Regions from separate parts of the Bradyrhizobium genosp. P genome, predicted to be linked through region 1. Evidence: predicted binding sites of a transcription regulator. Region 1 holds the regulator's gene; each other region holds the start of a gene.

Region 1 (4,210 bases):
TTCGGAAAACAAAACGTGCCGCCTTTTCGGGCGGCACGTGGAGGCATTCTATGCTGCAGGCAGTAACTGTCAATCGTCACGAAGCGGCCTGCCGGCAATGCGAAACGAACGCAATCCGGGGCATTCCGGTGCGGTGGAAAAGACTCATTGCAATGCATAAGTGTGGGAACATGTGGACGCGCTACCGCGGACTCTTGCGCCGGAGTCACGCCATATTGTAGCGTTTGGGCTGTCGGGTACGACATCTCGTGCGGCAGTACTGGACCCCTTAAGTAGACTTGGTTCTGCGTAGACGTTCGGGCGCATAGGCGCGCTCGGCGAGGGCTAAGGGATTCTGACCGCAGGAGTTTTTCGAGCTTTGGCTCGCAGCACCGCTCCAAGGACTGGCCGGTGCTAGGCGAAGGGAAAAATGCGATGACTGTATTGACCTGGTCCGACGATCGCGTCGAGCAGCTGAAGAAGCTCTGGGAATCCGGCCTGTCGGCCAGCCAGATCGCGGCGGAACTTGGCAATGTGACGCGGAACGCCGTGATCGGCAAAGTGCACCGGCTCGGCCTGTCGGGCCGCGCCAAGGCCCCCTCCACCGCCGCGCCGCGACAGCGCAAGGCACGCCCCGCGCAGCATATGATGCGGGTGGCGCGGCCAGTGTCGCGCGGCAATACTGCGCTGGCCCACGCCTTCGAGGTCGAGATGGAGCCGGATCCGATCGCCTACGACAACGTCGTTCCGATGAGCCAGCGGCTGTCGCTGCTCGAGCTGAACGAGGCGACCTGTCACTGGCCGGTCGGCGATCCCTCAAGCCCGGATTTCTTCTTCTGCGGCGGCAAGGCGCTCGGCGGCCTGCCCTATTGCGCGCATCATTCGCGCATCGCCTACCAGCCCGCCAACGATCGCCGGCGGCCGGCAGCAAAGCCGACGCGGTAAGGCAGAATTCGAAGTGCTGCGATTTTCGTCAGCGCCATCTCGCGGGGTCTCACGTTCGACGATGTGAGGTGAGCACGCGGGTCAGGCTCCCTCGCCCCCTTGCGGGGCAGGGTTGGGGAGAGGGGTAGGCCCCGAACTCCAATGCAAGACATGTAGCGAAGCTTGATCAATCGAACCGGCGAGACACTCGCTGTCACGGTTCGCGATCAATCGGCAGCGGAGCAAGCGGCACCCCTCTCCCTAACCCTCCCCCGCAAGGGGGGAGGGAACCCTGCCGCCGGTGGCTGCCTCACTAGGCCCAGACGACGGTGTGTTGCTGTTCGCGCAGCCTTACGGCTGCGGCTCGGCCTTTGCAAAACGATCGTCGAGTGCGTAGCCGGCACCGCGCACGGTGCGGATCGGATCCTGCTCGCGGCCGGGATTGAGCAGCTTGCGCAGGCGGCCGATATGCACGTCGACGGTGCGTTCGTCGATATAGATGTCGCGGCCCCAGACGCTGTCGAGCAATTGCTCGCGGCTGAACACGCGGCCGGGATGCTCGAGGAAGAACTCGAGCAGCCGATACTCGGTCGGGCCGAGATCGATCGGACGGCCCGAGCGCGCCACGCGGCGCTTCTCGCGGTCGAGCTCGATGTCACCATAGGTCAGCACGGTCGCAAGCCGCTCCGGGCTCGCCCGGCGCAACAGGCCTTTCACCCGCGCCAGCAGTTCCGGCACCGAGAACGGCTTGACGATGTAGTCGTCGGCGCCGGTGGCGAGGCCGCGCACCCGTTCACTTTCTTCTCCGCGCGCGGTCAGCATGATGATAGGGAGCTGCTTGGTCTCGGGACGCGCGCGCAGGCGGCGGCACAGCTCGATGCCGGAGAGGCCCGGCAGCATCCAGTCAAGCACCACAAGATCGGGAATGCGCTCCTTCAGCCGGGTATCGGCGTCATCGCCGCGTCCGACCGTCTCGACATCGTAGCCTTCCGCGTCGAGGTTGTAGCGCAACAACGTCGTCAGCGCTTCTTCGTCTTCGACCACCAGAATGCGTGCGCTCATCGGTTTGTGTTCTCTCTGTCCTGATCCGTTGTCCTGACGCGAACCGAAACGATCATCTCCTTGATGAGCACGTTCTTGCCGGAAAGCCGGTGCCCACTTCGCCAGATGGTGATTAGGTGCCCGGAACCGTGGTAGCGAAATTGGTCATGTCACCCTTTGGACGCTTGTCCATGATCTGCTGGCCCTCGATCATGTAGAACACGGTTTCGGCGATATTCGTGGCGTGGTCGCCGATCCGCTCGATGTTCTTGGCGCAGAACATCAGATGGATGCAGAACGAGATGTTGCGCGGATCTTCCATCATGTAGGTGAGCAGTTCGCGGAACAGCGAGGTGCAGATCGCGTCGACCTCCTCGTCGCCCTTCCAGACGTTCATCGCCGCCGGCAGATCGTGGGCGGCATAGGCGTCGAGCACCGACTTGACCTGCGACAGCACGAGGTCGGTCATGTGCTCGAGGCCGCGGATCAGCTTGAGCGGCTGGAAATCGCTCTCCAGCGCCGCGACGCGCTTGCCCATGTTCTTGGCGAGGTCGCCGATCCGCTCGAGGTCGGTGGCCACCCGCATCGCGCCGACGATCTCGCGCAGATCGATCGCCATCGGCTGGCGGCGTGCGATGGTCAGAACCGCGCGCTCCTCGATGACGCGCTGCAAGCTGTCGATCTCGATGTCGGCAGCGACGACGCGCTTGCCGAGCGCTACGTCGCGGCGGATCAGCGCATCGACCGACTCGGTGATCATGCGCTCGACCAAGCCACCCATCTCGGCGACCAGGCGTGTCAGTTCCTGCAGGTCGCTGTCGAATGCCTTGGCGGTATGTTCAGAAGCCATCGTCTATCTCCTCAGCCGAACCGGCCGGTGATGTAGTCCTGCGTGCGTCGATCGCTGGGCGAGGTGAAAATCTTGTTGGTGTCGTCGAACTCGATCAGTTCGCCGAGATACATGAAGGCGGTCTTGTCGGAGACGCGGGCCGCCTGCTGCATGTTGTGGGTGACGATCGCGATGGTGTAGTCCTCGGACAGCTCCTGGATCAGCTCCTCGACCTTGGCGGTCGAAATCGGATCGAGCGCCGAGCACGGCTCGTCGAACAGGATCACCTCGGGCCGCACCGCAACCGTCCGCGCGATGCACAGCCGCTGCTGCTGGCCGCCGGAGAGCGAGAGCCCCGACGCGTTCAGCTTGTCCTTGACCTCGTTCCACAGCGCGCCACCGCGCAGCGCCTTCTCGACGCGGTCGTCCATTTCGGACTTCGAGATCTTCTCGTAGAGGCGGATGCCGAAGGCGATGTTCTCGTAGATCGTCATCGGGAACGGCGTCGGCTTCTGGAACACCATGCCGACCCGCGCGCGCAACAGATTGAGGTCGAGCTTGGGATCGAGGATGTTGGTCTGGTCCAGCATCAGCTGGCCGACGGCGCGCTGGCCCGGATAGAGATCATACATCCGGTTGAAGATGCGCAGCAAAGTCGACTTGCCGCAGCCGGACGGGCCGATGAACGCGGTGACGCGGTTGGTGCCGAGCGTCAGGTTGATGTTCTTCAGCGCATGGTGCTCGCCGTAATAGAAGTTGAGGTTGCGTACCGTAACCTTCGGGGGCGCATCCGGCAGCGGCGCATGCGGAGCAACGTGGCTCGGGGTAGTCGTCGAAACGGAGAGCTCGGTCATTTTGCGGCCCTTTCGGCACCAAGGATGCGCGCGCCGATGTTGAGGGCGAGCACGGTGAAGGTGATGAGCAAAGCGCCGCTCCAGGCCAACTCTTTCCAGTAGGCATAGGGGCTCTGCACGAAGTTGTTGATGGTCACCGGCAGGTTGGCCATCGTCTTGGTCAGATCCAGGCTGAAGAACTGGTTCGACAGCGCGGTGAACAACAGCGGCGCGGTCTCGCCGGCGACGCGGGCGGTCGCCAGCAGCACGCCGGTGATCAAACCCGACCGGGCGGCGCGATAAGCGATCCGCTTGATCACCAGCGAGCGTGGCAGGCCAAGCGCGGAGGCCGCTTCGCGCAGCGGATTGGGCACCAGCAGCAGCATGTCCTCGGTGGTGCGCAGCACGACCGGGATCACGATGACCGCGAGCGCCAGACAGCCCGCGATCGCCGAGAAGCCGCGCATCGGCACCACGACGGCACCATAGATGAACAGGCCGATGATGATCGAGGGCGCGCTGAGCAGGATGTCGTTGATGAACCGGATCACCGAGGTGAGCCGGTCATGCCTGCCGTATTCGGCGAGATAGGTGCCGGCGAACA
Region 2 (4,210 bases), 3.6 Mb from region 1:
ACGGGTGCGTCGGCATCCGCCTGCGGCGACGTTTCGATCAGGCCGTCGCGGCCGAGGATGTCGGTCACGCGCGGCGTCGCCGCCTGAGACGCTTCCGCCGTCAACGGCTGCTCCGGCACGAAGCCCTCGGCAAGTTGCGGATCGAGCAGGCGATGGGTGTAGTCGAAAGTCGGTCCCAGGATCTGGCCGCCTGGAATGTCCTTGAAGGTCGATGAGACGCGACGCCGCACCTGCATTTCGCCGGTGTTGACCGGCTCGGTGGCGCCGAAGCGCGGCAGCGTGGCGCGGAAGGCGCGGACCAAAAAGATCGCCTCGATCATGTCGCCGCGGGCCTGCTTGATGGCGAGCGCCGCGAGCTCGCGGTCGTAGAGCGAGCCTTCGGTCATGACGCGGTCGACGCCGAGCGAGAGCTGTTCGGCGATCTGCGCCAGCGACACATCGGGCACATCGCGGTCGCCGCGCCGCTCATGCGCGAGCAGGCGATGAGCGTTCTCGATGGCGCGTTCGCCTCCCTTGACGGCTACATACATCGCTTACACTCCGCTTGCGACCAGCCGCGTGGTGCGGGGGATCGCGACAATGGCATCGTCATGGACCAGCACGACATCGATGCCGCGCGGGAACAGGGTTTCGTTGATGGTGAGCCGCTCGAACAGGTCGCGCGGCTGGATCATTGCCTGCAACAGCGCGGTGCCGTCGATGCCGGGACCCTTCAGCTCGAACGCCGGCCCTTGCGTCACGCTGTCGACCTGCAGGATCAGCGTGGTCGAACGATCCGGATATTCGTTGGTGCCGAACGCGAAGCGATCGAGCGCCGCAAGATTGCCGGCATCGCCGATCAGCGCGAAGCTGGCGATCGAGGAATCCGCAAGCACCGGCGCGCTGGTGTGGAACTTGAGCCACCTCGCGATATCCGGTGTCGCCGACATCGCGGCATCGAGCCAGATCGGCGTGTCGTGGTCGAACAGCGTCAGCGCGATCGCAGACGAGCCGCGCATCATGCCGGCGGGCGTTCCCGCTTGGGCCGTGATGCGCTGGACGTTGCCCGGGCGCGCCATTGCGTCCATGACAGAGCGGAAGGTCGACTGCGCCGACAACACCTTGTCGGCAAAGCCTGTGGGCAATTCGGCAACCGTCGTCATCGCATCATCCTTCACCGCGCACCATCGTGTAGAAATCGACCCGCGTCGCCGCGGTTTCCGCAGCCTTGCGGCCGCGTTCGGCGTCCAGGCTTGCGCGCAGCGGCGCGATCACCTTCGCCTCCACCTCGCCCGACAATTCCGCCGACTGCACCATGGCGTCGCACAACGCGATCATCTGCGCCTTCTGGCTGTCGCGGCCGAGCGTGTAGCCGAATCCGACATCGCCGGTCGCAAGCCGCACCGCCGCGCGCGACACCGTCGCCTCGCCCAGATTGAACGGCGCCCCGTCGCCGCCGATCCGCCCGCGCACCATCACGAGGCCGTTCTCCGGCTCGCGGAGGTTTTCATGTGCCGGCACCGCGATATCAGCTAGCCTTCCCGCGATCTCCGCAGCGCCGGACTGCGCCAGCACCGCCATCGCGGCCTTGCGCTGCGCTTCTTTGCCGTTCCGCACCATCGAGTTCATGAGCAACCTTGCCTGAATCAAGTTGTCTATGATAATAGACAACTTGATAGCGAAACGCCATGACTGTTTCGTGACAAATCGACGATTTCTGGTTATCACCGCGCCATGAGCATGCAGGAAAGTTCCGGCGTCGCCTTGTGGCGGCAGGTCGCCGACGGTATTGAGCGCGGCATCGCCGACGGCCGTTTTGCCGCGGGCGAAAAGCTGCCGGGCGAGGTCGAAATCGCTGAGACCTATCGCGTCAACCGCCACACCGTGCGGCGCGCGCTCGCGGCGCTCGCGGAACGCGGCCTGGTGCGCGCCGAACGCGGCAGCGGAACCTATGTCGAAGCGCAGCGATTGGCCTATCCGTTGCGGTCGCGAACACGGTTCTCCGAGATCGTCGGCGCCGGCGGCCACGAGCCTCGTGGCGAGCTGATCGACGCCGGCAGTGACGTCGCCACCCGTGAGATCGCGCGTGAACTCGGTTTGAAAACCGGCGCCCCCCTGATCCGGATCGAGTCGGTGCGGCTCGCCGACCGCACGCCGATCTGCGTCTCCACGACCTGGCTGTCGGCCGAACAGTTTCCCGACGCCGGCAGCGTATTCGCCGACGTCCACTCGATGACCAAATTGCTGGCGCATTACGGCATCAAGGATTACCGGCGCTCCTCGACCCGGATCACCGCTGCGATTGCGGACGCCACCGACGCCGCGCGGCTCGATCTCGCGCTGGGCCGTCCTGTGCTGGTTGTCGATTCGACCGACGTCGACACCGCGGACAAGCCGCTGGTCACCAAGCGCTCGCGCTTCGCAGCGGAGCGGGTGGAGTTTCTGGTGGAGAATAGTTGAGTATTCGTAGGGTGGACAGAGCGAAGCGTGCCCACCATCGCAAACACGCCGTGAATGGTGGCACGGCGCATCCGCGCCTTTGCCCACCCTACGAACTACGCAACTGCGCGCTGTCCAATAATCGCAAAGCGCAGCTTGCTCGAGATGAAGTCGATCACGGCGACCGCGATCAGGATCATCAGGATCAGGAACGACACCTTCTGCCATTCCAGCACCCGGATCTGCTCGGCGAGCTGCAGGCCGATGCCGCCGGCGCCTACGATGCCGATGATGGTGGCCGAGCGCGTGTTCGACTCGATGTAGTAAAGCACCTGGCCGGCGATGACAGGCAGTACCTGCGGCAGCAGGCCGAAGCGAATTTCATGCAGCGCGTTGCCGCCGGAGGCCTTGATGCCCTCGACCTGCTTGCGGTCGGCGGCCTCGATCGCTTCCGAGAACAGCTTTCCGAACGCGCCGAAATCCGAAACCATGATCGCCAGCACACCGGCGAACGGGCCGAGGCCGACCACGTTAATCCAGACCAGCGCCCAGATCAGCGTGTCGACGCCGCGGATCGAATCCAGGAAGCGGCGCACCGGAAAGCGGATCAGGTTCGAAGGGATGATGTTGCGCGCCGCCAACAGGCTGACCGGCAGCGCCAGGACGGCGGCCAGCGTGGTGCCGAGCAGCGCGATCGACAGCGTTTCACCCATCGCCTGCATGTAGAGCGGAAACGACGAGCCCGGGTTCGGCGGGATCATCATCATGGTGATCCAGCCGAGCTGGCTGACGCCCGAGATCAGCTTCGATGGCGAGAAGTCAAGGTCGACCAGCCCGAACGCGAAGATCGCGAGCGCGGCCACGATCATCGCCGGCGTCGCCAGCCGCGCCGAGGCGGGCCGCTGGAACACATCAGGATATTTCGCGCGCAGCTCGGCGGTGTCCGGCTTCGGCAACTGACTCATCGGCGCGTCTCCTTGCCGAACAACTGGGCGCGCAACCACCCCGTCGAGATGTCGATGATGAAGACGGTGACGATGATGGTGACAAGGATGGCGCTAACGTCGGAATAGTAGAACTTGCGGATCGCGACCATGAACTCCTGGCCGATGCCGCCAGCGCCAACGAAGCCCATCACAGAGGCTTCACGGACGTTGATCTCGAAACGCAGTAGCGCATAGCTGGCATAGCCGGTCACGACCTGCGGCAGCACCGCGAAACGCATGCAGGACAGCCAGCTTGCCCCGGTGGAGCGAATACCCTCGACCAGCTTCATGTCGGCATTCTCGACGATCTCGGCGAACAGCTTGCCGAGCGCGCCAGTCGAATGGATCGCGATCGCGAGCACGCCGGCCATCGGCCCGAGCCCGAAGGCGATCACGAAGATCAACGCGAACACGATGCCGGGCACGGTGCGGGCAAATTCCAGAAGGCGGCGTACCGTGAAGCGCAGCCAGGGCGATGGCGAGGTGTTGTGCGCGGCGAAGAAATTCAGCGCAAAGGCGAAGACCGCACCGATCAGCGTGCCGACATAGCTGATCAGGATCGTCTCACCGAGCAGCCGCAGCCACTTCTTCAGGCCCCAGAACCACTCGACCGGATTGGTCCAGACCCGCGCGCCGGAATCCAGCGTCAGGATACGATCGAAATAGCTGAGGAAATTGCCGAAATAGGTGAACAGCGTGCGCAGGTCCACTTCCGCGCCCACTGCGGCGATCAGCAACGCCGCGCAGAACACCGCGGCGGCAAGCGTCATCTTCAGCCGCTTGCGCGCCACGGCCTTGCGGTAGGC
Region 3 (4,210 bases), 4.6 Mb from region 1:
ACGCGCGGGATGTTGTCGGTAAAGCCGCCGCCGGTGATATGGGCGAGCCCCTTGACCGCGCCGGTCTCGCGGACCGCGCGCAGGCAGGATTTCACATAGAGCCGCGTCGGCGTCAGCAGTGCCGCGCCAAGCGTCATCACGGGCGAGAACGGGGCCGGTGCGTCGTAGCCAAGACCGGATTGCTCGACGATCTTGCGCACCAGCGAATAGCCGTTGGAATGCACACCCGAGGATGCGAGACCAATCACCGCGTCGCCCGCCGCGATATCGGCGCTCGGCAGCAAGGTACCGCGCTCGGCGGCGCCGACGGCAAAACCGCCGAGGTCGTAATCGCCATCCTTGTAGAGGCCCGGCATCTCCGCGGTCTCGCCGCCGATCAGCGCGCACCCGGATTCGCGGCAGCCCTCGGCAATGCCGGCGACGATCGAGGCCGTAGCCTCGGGGTCAAGCTTGCCGCAGGCGAAATAGTCGAGGAAGAACAGCGGTTCGGCGCCCTGCACGACGAGGTCATTGACCGACATCGCCACCAGGTCGATGCCGATGCCGCCATGGATGCCGGTTTCAATCGCGATCTTGAGCTTGGTGCCGACACCATCGGTCGCGGCCACCAGAACCGGATCCTTGAAGCCCGCCGCCTTGAGGTCGAACAGGCCGCCGAAGCCGCCGATCTCCGCATCTGCGCCGGGGCGTGCGGTCGCCCGCACCATCGGCTTGATCAGATCGACCAGACGATTGCCGGCATCGATATCGACGCCCGAATCCGCGTAAGTGAGCCCGTTGTTGCGCTCGGTCATGCCCAATTCCAGATGATCAGGGGCTGGTTACGAGGAATTCCGCCCCCGCGCAATGGCTCGCGGCGCCCTCGCCGCGATACTATGTAGATAACACCCGGCCACTGCTACCAAGAGCCGGATATCGAGTAAAATCAGGCTCCTAGCCGGGAAGCGACCAAGTTGAGTATTCCGAACATCATCACCCTCGGCCGCATCATTTTGGTGCCGGTGATCGTCTGGGCCATCGTCTCCAGCCAGATGGAGATCGCGTTTGCGATCTTCGTGATCGCCGGCGTCAGCGACGCGGTCGACGGCTTCCTGGCCAAGCGCTTCAACATGACGAGCGAGCTTGGCGCCCTGCTCGATCCCCTCGCCGACAAGGCGTTGCTGGTTTCAATCTATGTCGCGCTCGGGATCTGGGGCGCGGTGCCGCGCTGGATCGTGATCCTCGTGGTGTCGCGCGATATCATGATCGTTTCCGCCGTGATTGTGTCATGGTTGTTCGACAAGCCGGTTGAAATGAAGCCGCTGATGGTGTCGAAGCTGAATACGGTGGCGCAGGTCGCATTCGCGGCGCTGGTGCTGGCCTCGCTCGGGTTCGGCTTCCGGCCACATCCCTATGACCTGATCCTGATGGGATTCGTCACGGTCTTTACGTTGGTTTCCGTGTCCCTCTACCTCGTGGAATGGGTGCGGCACATGGGCACGATCGAAGCGCGATAGAGCATGATCCGGAAAAGTGGAAGCCGGTTTTCCCTCGCGACAAACGCAAAGCGTTTGCGCGGAGATCATGCTCAAACAACGAAATGAGATCATGATGCGATTTCTCGTAATCGCATCATGATCGATGGTTTGGAGACTTGTGTGGCAGGTAGCGTTCAACCTCGTCAATTGGCCTTGGCGTTGCCGCACGAGGAGAGACTGACCCGCGACGATTTCCTCGATGGCCCGGCCAACGAAGCGGCGCTGACGCTGATCGACCGCTGGCCCGACTGGCCGAACCGCATCATGCTGCTGGTCGGACCGGAAGGTTCCGGCAAGAGCCATCTCGCCGCGATCTGGGCCGATTTGGCCGGCGCGCGCGCGACCTCGGCGCATGCACTGACCCCGGATGCGGTGCCCGGCGCGCTCGCAACCGGCGCGCTGGTGGTCGAAGACCTGCGGCCATCGGATTTCGACGAGCGCGCGATGTTTCATCTGATGAATCTCGCGCGCCAGGACGATGCCTTCGTCCTGATCACGGCGCGCATCCCGCCGTCCGCCTTCGAGATCGACCTGCGCGACCTTCGCTCGCGGCTGCGCGCGGTCCCGACGGTGACGCTGCTGGCGCCCGACGACCTGGTGTTCCGCGGCCTGATCCTGAAATTCTGCGCCGACCGTCAGATGACGGTGGACGAGTCTGTCGTGACCTACCTGACCAACCGAATCGAGCGCTCCTACGCTGCCGTCCGGCAGGCGGTCGAACTGCTGGATACCGAGGCGTTGCGGCTGGGCCGGCCGGTGACGCGGGTGCTGGCGGCTGAACTGCTGCGCGATGCCTGAAGCGGTCTCCGCACGGCTTGACGACGGAAGCTTACGGAACGTCAATGTCATCGAAACGTCATCGCAATATCACATGGTTTGTGCGCCCTTCCGCTAGACCGCCCGGGCTCCCCGATTCGGATTGGATCAACACTTGATGGACTCGTCGCAAGTAACTGAAATAAAAGACAAAGAGACGGACGTCCCGGCCGTCTCCGCGATCGCGTCCAGCCCCGAGCGGTTCATCAATCGAGAGCTCTCCTGGCTCCATTTCAATCGCCGGGTGCTCGAGGAATCCGTCAATTCCGGCCACCCCGTGATGGAGCGCGTCCGCTTCCTGTCGATATCGGCCAATAATCTTGATGAGTTCTTCATGGTCCGCGTCGCCGGCATCAAGGCGCAGGTCCGCGAGGGGATACCGGAGCGCAGCCCGGACGGGCTCACTCCGTCGGAACAGCTCGTCATGATCAACAAGAACGTGTCAGAACTCGCCTCGGACCAGCAGGCGATCTGGAGCGACTTGCGCACGATCCTGTCCGGGGCCGGCATTCAGCTCATCGACGGGCGCGACGTCACCAAGTCCGAGCGGACCTGGATCGAGGATCACTTCCTACACAACATCTTCCCGCTGCTGACGCCGCTGGCGATCGATCCGGCCCACCCGTTCCCGTTCATTCCGAATCTCGGTTTCACCGTGGCGCTGCATCTGGCGCGGGTCTCCGACGGCAAGCCGATGAACGCGCTGATCCGCATGCCCGGCAAGATCGACCGCTTCATCCGTATCCCTACCGCGAAGGAAGGCGGCGCGGTGCGGCTGATCACGCTGGAACAGGCGACCGGCCTGTTCATCGGCCGGCTGTTCCCCGGCTACACCGTCAAGGGCCAGGGCGCGTTTCGGATCATCAGAGATTCCGAACTCGAAATCGAGGAAGAGGCCGAAGACCTCGTCCGCCTGTTCGAGACCGCGCTCAAACGGCGCCGCCGCGGATCGGTGATCCGCCTCGAAATCGAGGCCAAGATGCCGGAAGAGCTGCGCAGCTTCGTGCAGCGCGCGCTGTCGGCGGCGGACGACGAGGTTTTCCTGGTCGACGGCGTGCTGGCGATGAACGAGCTGTCGCAGCTCACCCGTCTCGATCGCCCGGACCTTGAATTCCCGTCCTATGTGCCGCGCCACCCCGAGCGCGTGCGCGACCATGGCGGCGACATCTTCGCTGCCATCCGGCAGAAGGATCTCGTGGTCCATCACCCCTATGAATCCTTCGACGTCGTCGTCCAGTTCCTGCAGCAGGCGGCGCGCGACCCCGATGTCGTCGCGATCAAGCAGACGCTTTATCGCACCTCGAACAACTCGCCGATCGTGCGCGCGCTGGCGGATGCCGCCGAAGCCGGCAAATCGGTGACCGCGCTGATCGAGCTCAAGGCGCGCTTCGACGAGGAGGCGAATATCCGCTGGGCCCGCGACCTCGAGCGCGCCGGCGTGCAGGTCGTCTACGGCTTCATCGAGCTGAAGACGCACGCCAAGCTTTCGATGGTGGTGCGCCGCGAGGGCGGCAATCTCACCACCTATGTCCACACCGGCACCGGCAACTACCATCCGGTCACCGCGCGCATCTACACCGACGTCTCCTATTTCACCTCGGACCCGATCATCGGCCGCGACGCCGCGCGGGTGTTCAACTACATCACCGGCTATGCCGAGCCGAGCGACATCGAGAAGATGGCGGTGTCGCCGCTGACGTTGCGCAAGCGGATCATCGAACATATCCATGGCGAGATCGCACATGTTAGCCATGGTCGGCCGGGCACGATCTGGATGAAGATGAACGCGCTGGTCGACCCCGACATCATCGACGCGCTGTACGAAGCCTCACAGGCCGGCGTCTCGATTGATCTCGTGGTGCGCGGCATCTGCTGCC

The links. The regulator PhoB, encoded in region 1, activates phosphate uptake and scavenging genes when phosphate is short. The targets are predictions, from matches to a motif close to TGTCATNNANCTGTCAT.
Region 2: a site for PhoB is predicted at 1,668-1,684, ahead of phnF (phosphonate metabolism transcriptional regulator PhnF). Genes of this name have one in related genera too.
Region 3: a site for PhoB is predicted at 2,361-2,377, ahead of ACP2YO_RS26855 (RNA degradosome polyphosphate kinase). Genes of this name have one in related genera too.

What each region holds. Positions count from the first base shown of each region.
Region 1 covers NZ_CP188195.1:965,103-969,312, reverse strand. The annotation lists gene ACP2YO_RS04715 (GcrA family cell cycle regulator) at 415-924, shown strand; gene phoB (phosphate regulon transcriptional regulator PhoB) at 1,255-1,965, opposite strand; gene phoU (phosphate signaling complex protein PhoU) at 2,078-2,794, opposite strand; gene pstB (phosphate ABC transporter ATP-binding protein PstB) at 2,806-3,627, opposite strand; gene pstA (phosphate ABC transporter permease PstA) at 3,624-4,210, opposite strand, start outside.
Region 2 covers NZ_CP188195.1:7,313,870-7,318,079, forward strand. The annotation lists gene ACP2YO_RS35150 (carbon-phosphorus lyase complex subunit PhnI) at 1-530, opposite strand, end outside; gene phnH (phosphonate C-P lyase system protein PhnH) at 534-1,142, opposite strand; gene phnG (phosphonate C-P lyase system protein PhnG) at 1,147-1,608, opposite strand; gene phnF (phosphonate metabolism transcriptional regulator PhnF) at 1,714-2,439, shown strand; gene phnE (phosphonate ABC transporter, permease protein PhnE) at 2,535-3,383, opposite strand; gene phnE (phosphonate ABC transporter, permease protein PhnE) at 3,380-4,210, opposite strand, start outside.
Region 3 covers NZ_CP188195.1:5,532,086-5,536,295, forward strand. The annotation lists gene purM (phosphoribosylformylglycinamidine cyclo-ligase) at 1-794, opposite strand, end outside; gene ACP2YO_RS26845 (CDP-alcohol phosphatidyltransferase family protein) at 954-1,496, shown strand; gene ACP2YO_RS26850 (chromosomal replication initiator DnaA) at 1,638-2,315, shown strand; gene ACP2YO_RS26855 (RNA degradosome polyphosphate kinase) at 2,452-4,210, shown strand, end outside.